DNA from 2 places in the Luteimonas sp. KH_071 genome. Region 1 is predicted to be linked to the other one. Evidence: predicted binding sites of a transcription regulator. Region 1 holds the regulator's gene; the other holds the start of a gene.
The links. The regulator FliA, encoded in region 1, starts transcription of late flagellar genes. The targets are predictions, from matches to a motif close to TAAAGTTTNNCNNNCNNNGGCCGATAA.
Positions count from the first base shown of each region.

Region 2: AC3IRM_RS15500 (GGDEF domain-containing protein) is a predicted target of FliA. The motif match lies at 1,692-1,718, and genes of this name have one in related genera.

Region 1 covers NZ_CM174458.1:1,764,711-1,768,079, reverse strand. The annotation lists gene flhF (flagellar biosynthesis GTPase FlhF) at 1-214, shown strand, start outside; gene AC3IRM_RS08315 (P-loop NTPase) at 201-1,058, shown strand; gene AC3IRM_RS08310 (RNA polymerase sigma factor FliA) at 1,055-1,819, shown strand; gene cheY (chemotaxis response regulator CheY) at 1,845-2,237, shown strand; gene AC3IRM_RS08300 (protein phosphatase CheZ) at 2,234-2,839, shown strand; gene AC3IRM_RS08295 (chemotaxis protein CheA) at 2,843-3,369, shown strand, end outside.
Region 2 covers NZ_CM174458.1:3,366,347-3,369,715, reverse strand. The annotation lists gene AC3IRM_RS15505 (hybrid sensor histidine kinase/response regulator) at 1-38, opposite strand, end outside; gene AC3IRM_RS15500 (GGDEF domain-containing protein) at 124-1,629, opposite strand; gene grxD (Grx4 family monothiol glutaredoxin) at 1,975-2,904, opposite strand; gene AC3IRM_RS15490 (polysaccharide deacetylase family protein) at 3,031-3,369, shown strand, end outside.

The sequences.
Region 1 (3,369 bases):
GGTGCTGACCAAGCTGGACGAAACCGGCCGCCTCGGCAGCGCCCTGTCGGTCGCCGTCGACCACCAGTTGCCGCTCACCTGGGTGACCGATGGGCAGCGCGTGCCCGAAGACCTGCACCGGGCCAATGCCGCCCATCTGGTGCTTCGCCTTGAAGATCTGCGCCGCGATGCCGATAAGCCGATTGTCCCGGAACACACCCATGCCGTCGCCTGAGCTGCTGCCGATGTCCTCCGCTCCCTTCCAGCCCGTCCGCACCCTGGCCGTCACCGGCGGCAAGGGCGGCGTGGGCAAGACCAACGTGTCGGCCAATCTCGCGGTCGCGCTGTCGGGCATGGGCCAACGCACACTGCTGCTCGATGCCGACCTGGGCCTGGCCAACGTCGACGTGCTGCTGGGCCTGTCGCCCAAGCACACGCTGGCCGATCTCGTGGCCGGACGCTGCGAGCTCGACGACATCATTCTCGAAGGGCCCGCAGGCGTGCTCGTGGTCCCCGCCGCGTCCGGGCGTCGCCATATGGCCGAGCTGCGTCCCGCCGAACACGCGGGGCTGGTCAACGTGTTCAACGACCTGCAGCGCGACCTCGACCTGCTGGTCGTCGACACTGCTGCCGGCATCACCGATTCGGTGTTGACCTTCTGCCAGGCCGCGCAGGACGCGATTGTCGTGGTCTGTGACGAGCCCGCCTCGATCACCGACGCCTACGCGCTGATCAAGGTGCTGGCGCGCGAGCGCGGCGTCGACCGGGTACAGGTGATCGCCAACATGGTCCGCAGCCCGCAGGAAGGCCGCAACCTGCACGAGAAACTTTCGCGCGTGTGCGAGCGTTTCATCGGCGATGTGTCGCTGAACTACCTCGGTGCGGTGCCGCAGTGCGACTGGCTGCGCATGGCCGTGCAGCGACAGCAGGCGGTGGTCACTGCCTATCCGGGCAGTCCGTCGGCGCGCGCCCTGATCGAGATCGCGCAGCGCGTATCGCGCTGGCAGGCGCCGACCGCGCCGCGCGGCCACGTGGAATTCTTCGTCGAACGCATGTTGCGCCAGGGAGCAGCCGCATGAGCCTCGCCGCACGCCAGCAGTACGAGTCGGTGCAACGCGCCGTCACCCCCGATGTCGATCCCCTCGTGCAGCACGCCGAACTCGTGCGCCGGATCGCCCACCACCTTGCCGCGCGGCTACCGGCCAGCGTCGAAATCGACGATCTGATCCAGGCCGGCATGATCGGCCTGCTCGAGGCCTCGCGCAGCTACGACGCCGACCAGGGCGCCTCGTTCGAGACCTATGCCTCGATCCGCATCCGCGGCTCGATGATCGACGAGATCCGCCGCGGCGACTGGGTACCGCGTTCGGTGCACCGTCGCGCCCGCGACGCGGCCTCGGCGATCCGTTCGATCGAGCAGACCACCGGGCGCGCCGCGAGCGCGCATGAGGTTGCCGCGAAACTGGAAATGCCGCTGGAGGATTACCAGCGTCTGCTCGAAGACGCCGCCCGCGGCCAGGTCCTGAGCCTGGATTCGCACATCGAGGACCACGGCGAGGTCGAACCGGTGAACCGTGGCGGCGGTCCCACGCCCCAGGAAAACCTGGTGCGCGGCGAGTTCGGCCGCGAGCTGATGGCCGCGATCGGCCACCTGCCCGAGCGCGAGCAGCTGGTGCTGTCGCTGTACTACGAACAGGAACTCAACCTGAAGGAAATCGGCGCCGTGCTCGGCGTCAGCGAGTCGCGCGTCTGCCAGATCCACGGCCAGGCCGTGGTGCGCCTGCGCGGCCGTCTCACCGCCTTCGAACTCGCCGACACCGGATACGGTGCCGACGACTGATGTCACGCTCACACTGGAGTCCGTTTTGAACAAGAACATCCGCATCCTCGTCGTCGACGATTTCTCGACGATGCGCCGGATCGTCAAGAACCTGCTGTCCGATCTCGGCTTCAACAACACGGTCGAGGCGGAAGACGGCAACAGCGCACTCGCCGTGCTGCGTCAGGACGCGGTGGAACTGGTGGTCACCGACTGGAACATGCCCGGCATGACCGGCATCGAGCTGCTGCGCGAGATCCGCGCCGACGCCAAGTTCCGCACGCTGCCGGTGCTGATGGTCACGGCCGAGGCCAAGCGCGAGCAGATCATCGAGGCCGCGCAGAACGGCGTGAACGGCTACATCATCAAGCCGTTCACTGCGCAGACCCTCGAAGAGAAGCTCGGCAAGATCTTCGAACGTCTCGGCACCGCCGCATGAGCACGCCCGACATCGAGCGCACCCGGCTGGCCGGCATGCTCAACGATGCGCTCGAGGCGCTGGAGCGCGGCGACGAAGACGGTTGGCGCAAGCAAGTCGATGCGCTGGCGAACGCCCGCGCGCGCACACTGGTCACCGGCCTCGGCCGTCTGGCGCGCGAGCTGTCGCAGGCACTCGACACCCTGCCCCCGCCACCCGGCGAAGGAAGCGACGGGCTCGACGACGCCTGCGCCAGGCTCGACCACGTCGTCGAAATGACCGAACAGGCCACCCATCGCACGCTCGATCTCATCGACGACAGCCGTGCGCTGGTGGGGCGCCTGAAGGAGGGGCCGCTCGACGACATCCAGACCGACACGATCGAATCGCTGCGGGAGAACCTGCGCGAGATGGCACTGGCGCAGAGCCACCAGGACCTGGGTGGGCAGATCATCCGTCGCGTGGCGGGGATCGTGCGCGGCGTGCACGAGGGCTTCGGTGCACTCGGCCTGCCGCCGAAGGTGGATGATGCACGCGGCAACGGCCCGGCCGTCACGGGGCTGGACCGCAACACCGTCGGCCAGAGCGATGCCGACGATCTGCTTTCGAACCTGGGGCTCTGAGCCATGCAGGCGCCCGAGATCGTCGCCGACTTCGTGCTTGAGGCACGCGAACTGCTGGACGACCTCGGCGGGCAACTTGTCGGCCTCGAGCAGACACCCGGCGACCGCGAGCGTCTCAACGCGGTGTTCCGCGCATTCCACACGCTCAAGGGCGGTGCCGGCTTTCTCGGTGCCACACCACTCGTGCAGCTGTGCCATGCCGCCGAGGAAACCCTGGGCATGGTGCGCGCCGGCCAGGCCGCCCTGCTACCGCGTCACTTCGACGCCGCGCAGCAGTCGCTGGACTGGTTGCAGGCGATGGTCGACGCGATCGAACACCAGGACACCGTGCCGAGCGCGCCCGACGCGCTGATCGCCGGCTTCGCGCCGTACGACATTCCCGTCGGCGTACCCGTGCGCTTTGCAGTGCAGTCCCCGGCTGCGCCAGCGGCCGGCGGCGAGGCGATGATCACCGACGACGAGTTCGAATCGCTGCTCGACCAGTTGCACGGCGACAGTGCCCCCGGCCTGCAGACCGCGCCCGCACCTGA
Region 2 (3,369 bases), 1.6 Mb from region 1:
CCCAGCGACACCAGCAGCAGTACCCAGCCCGGCAGCATGCGGTTCCCTTCGTTGCGGACGCCGGAGTGTAGCGGGTCGCGCGCACGGCACGATCCGACCGCCGCCGGACCGAAGCACGCCTGCCTAGGTCATGGCCGCCATGGTGCGATCCTTGCCTGCGCGCTTGGCCCGGTACATCGCCTGGTCGGCGCGCTTGAGCAGCGATTCGAAGGATTCGGAGGCGCGCCGCAGGGCGACACCAGCGCTGAACGAGACCGCGATCCGGGTCGTTTCGTAGACGAGCGGGCGGTGGGAGAGCACGCTGCGCAGCCGCACCATCGCGGCAACGGCGTGCGGCAGCGTCGTGGCCGGCATCAGGATCACGAACTCCTCGCCCCCGAAGCGCCCGATGACATCGTCGTCGCGCAGGGTCAAGCGCGTGATGTCGACGAAGTGGCGCAGCGCGGCATCCCCGCCGAGATGGCCATGGACCGCGTTGAGGCGACGGAAATCATCAAGGTCGACGAGCGTCATGCACAGCGGCCGGTCCAGGCGCGCGCGCGCGGCCTCGCGTGCGAAGGCCTCGTCGAAGCCCCGGCGGTTCAGGCAGCCGGTCAGTTCGTCCTCGCGGGCGAGTCCGGCGGCGTCGCTGAGTTTCTGCTCCATCTGGGCAAGACGTTGTTCGCTCTCCTCGAGCTCGCGCCGTGCTTCCACCAGGTCATCGCGCGCGCGGAGTGCACGGGCCTGGATGCGCCCGGTGTCCTCGAGCACGGTATCGAGCAGTCCGTTGAGCTCGGCGATGCTGCGCGCCTCGCGGATCCGGCTTGCATGGCCGGCCAGGCGGTCCTGGTACTCGCCTGTCTCCGCGGCCATGCCGTCGAGGTTCTCGACGAAGGTGCCCATCATCGTGCGCAACGCGGTGCGCGACTCTTCGATGCCGCTCTTGAGCAGCGTCTGCCGGTAGAGCATCTGACGCAGCTCGTTGCGCGCATCCTCGATCGCCGAGCGGCTCATCGGCCCTGAAAGCAGCCCGCGGATCTGGCCGATCTGGCCATGCAGCCAGCTCTTCTCGTCCAGCAGTTCGCCGATGTTTTCCAGCAGCAGATCGAACAGGCCGAGCAGCAGCGAGAAGTGCTCTTCGGCATCCTCGGCGTGCTCGTCGATGCGGGTGCACAGGTCGGTCAGCGTCCAGGAGAGCGTGCCGAGGTCCTGGCTTGGCGTCCACTTGCCCAATGCCTCCGCCAGCGCGGTCGCTTCATTGGCCAGCGCAGGTTCCTTGCGCAGCAACGCGACCAGCCCGCTGCCGACGGCATGCTGCAGCAGATCGCGCAGCCGCAGGAGCCGGGCATCGGACGGCGGCGGCGCTTCCAGCTCGACGGTGCGGATGTACTTGTCGATGAGCTGGCGCATGGCGCGCCCATAGGCCGGCCAGTCCTCCGCACGGCGGGCCGACTGCAGGTAGCGGCCGAGCCCACCGAGCTCGTCATGCAGACCGGCCACGCCGTCGGCGAAGGCCGACAGCAGTTGCAAGGGATCGTTCGCGCCGGAGAACAACGCCACCAGCGCCTCGGAATCGATCGCGCCCATGGCGCCGCCGCCCGGCGTGTCACGCACGCGCGCAGTGGCGTCTGGAACGGTCGGTGTGGGCATTGAGTTCCCAGAAGTGGGCGGCGGCGCGGGTGCGCCGCCTGCGCCCGGATGCGGACAATGTCCTATCGGCAGTCTCGCCCATCACTTGAGGCGCGCTCGCCCGCGCGGTGCGTGATTCAGCTGGTCTGCGCCATGACATGCTTTCCATCCGCCGCAGGCCGTGGCCGGCGCCTGACAGTCGCTGGAAAGTCTTGCGGTCCTCGCGCGCGCCGCGCGCAGCCGGAACACCGCACTGCCTTCTCCCCACGATGCGACTGCGCATGCGTGAGCGACACACCGCGGACGGAACGCCATTCCACCATCCTGCGGACGGGGTTGCCCGTGTGCGCTGCATGCGGCGCGGACTCAGTACTTCGGCACGCCGCCGTCCACGCTGTCGCTCCAGGCATCGATGCCGCCGACGACGTTGTAGACCTGCGTGAAACCCTGGTTGCGGAAATGCTCGGCGGCCTGCTGGCTGCGGCCACCGTGGTGGCACAGGAACGCCAGCGGCGTGTCCTTGGGCAGCTGCTGCAGGCGGGTGATCGCGTCGCCGTCGAGGACCTCGAACGGACGCGCGACGCTGGCGGTGGCGCGCTCGTCCGGCGGGCGGACGTCGACGAGGGTCAGCGTGCCGGCCGCGAGGCGGTCGTTGGCATCGGCCGGGCTGATCTCCTGCACGGGCCTGGGCGCGTTCGGGTTGTCGATCACCAGGCCGCGACCGCGGATGTCGTCGGCGAAGTCGATCGTCATCCCCTCGGCGCGGCGGGCGCCGGCGAGGTCGAACTGCACGTCGATGCCGTCGGCCTGGGCGATGATCGCCGACGCGCTGCGCGGCGCGAGCTGCAGACGGGTGCGGAAGTTGCCGTCGATGTCGACCTGCAGCACGTAGTCGCCACCGGCATCGCCGACGGCCTTGGCGATCATCTCGCGCGCGGCCGGGGTGATCGAGATCGACGGCGGCGTGCGGTCGGGCGGGGCGACACCAAACAGGCCGTGCAGCTCACCGCTGCCGACCATCTGCTCGATGATGTCGCTGCCGCCGACGAGTTCGCCGTCGACATAGAGCTGCGGAATCGTCGGCCAGTCGCCATAGACCTTGATGCCTTCGCGGATCTCGCCGTCCTCGAGCACATTGACGGTCGTGTATTCGATGCCCACCGCGTCCAGCGCGGAGATCGCCTTGGCGGAGAAGCCGCATTGCGGGGTCGTCGGCGAGCCCTTCATGAACAACACGGCCCGGTTGCCCTGCAGCAGGGTGTCGATGCGGGTGCGGAGGGCGGGGTCGAGGGACATGGCAGGCATCCGGGGTGCGGGAACGATCCACATGGTACCGCGCGGTCGCTGATGCAAGCCTGATGCTGCGGTGTGTGCGCCCGGAACGCCGCGTTGCGCGCCGACGGCGATGGCATCATGCGCGCCATGTCCGTGCACAGCCCGCCCCGTCGTCCACAGCTGTGGCTGCCGCTGCTGATCGCCTCGCAGGTGCTGATCGCGCTGCTCTGGTGGCAGTTCGGCTGGGCGCTCGGCCTGCCGCTGCTGCTGGCCAGCCATGCGGTGTGCCTGTGGGGCGTGCTGGCGCCGGCGTCGCGGCTCTACGGCCCTGTGCTGACGCGGCTGCCGGGCGACGGCGTGTGGCTGACGATCGACGACGGCCCGTCCGATGACACCCGCGCGTTGCTCGAGCTGCTCGATGCGCACGATGCGAAAGCGACGTTCTTCCTCGTCGGCGAACGCGCGACCGCGCGGCCCGATCTGGTG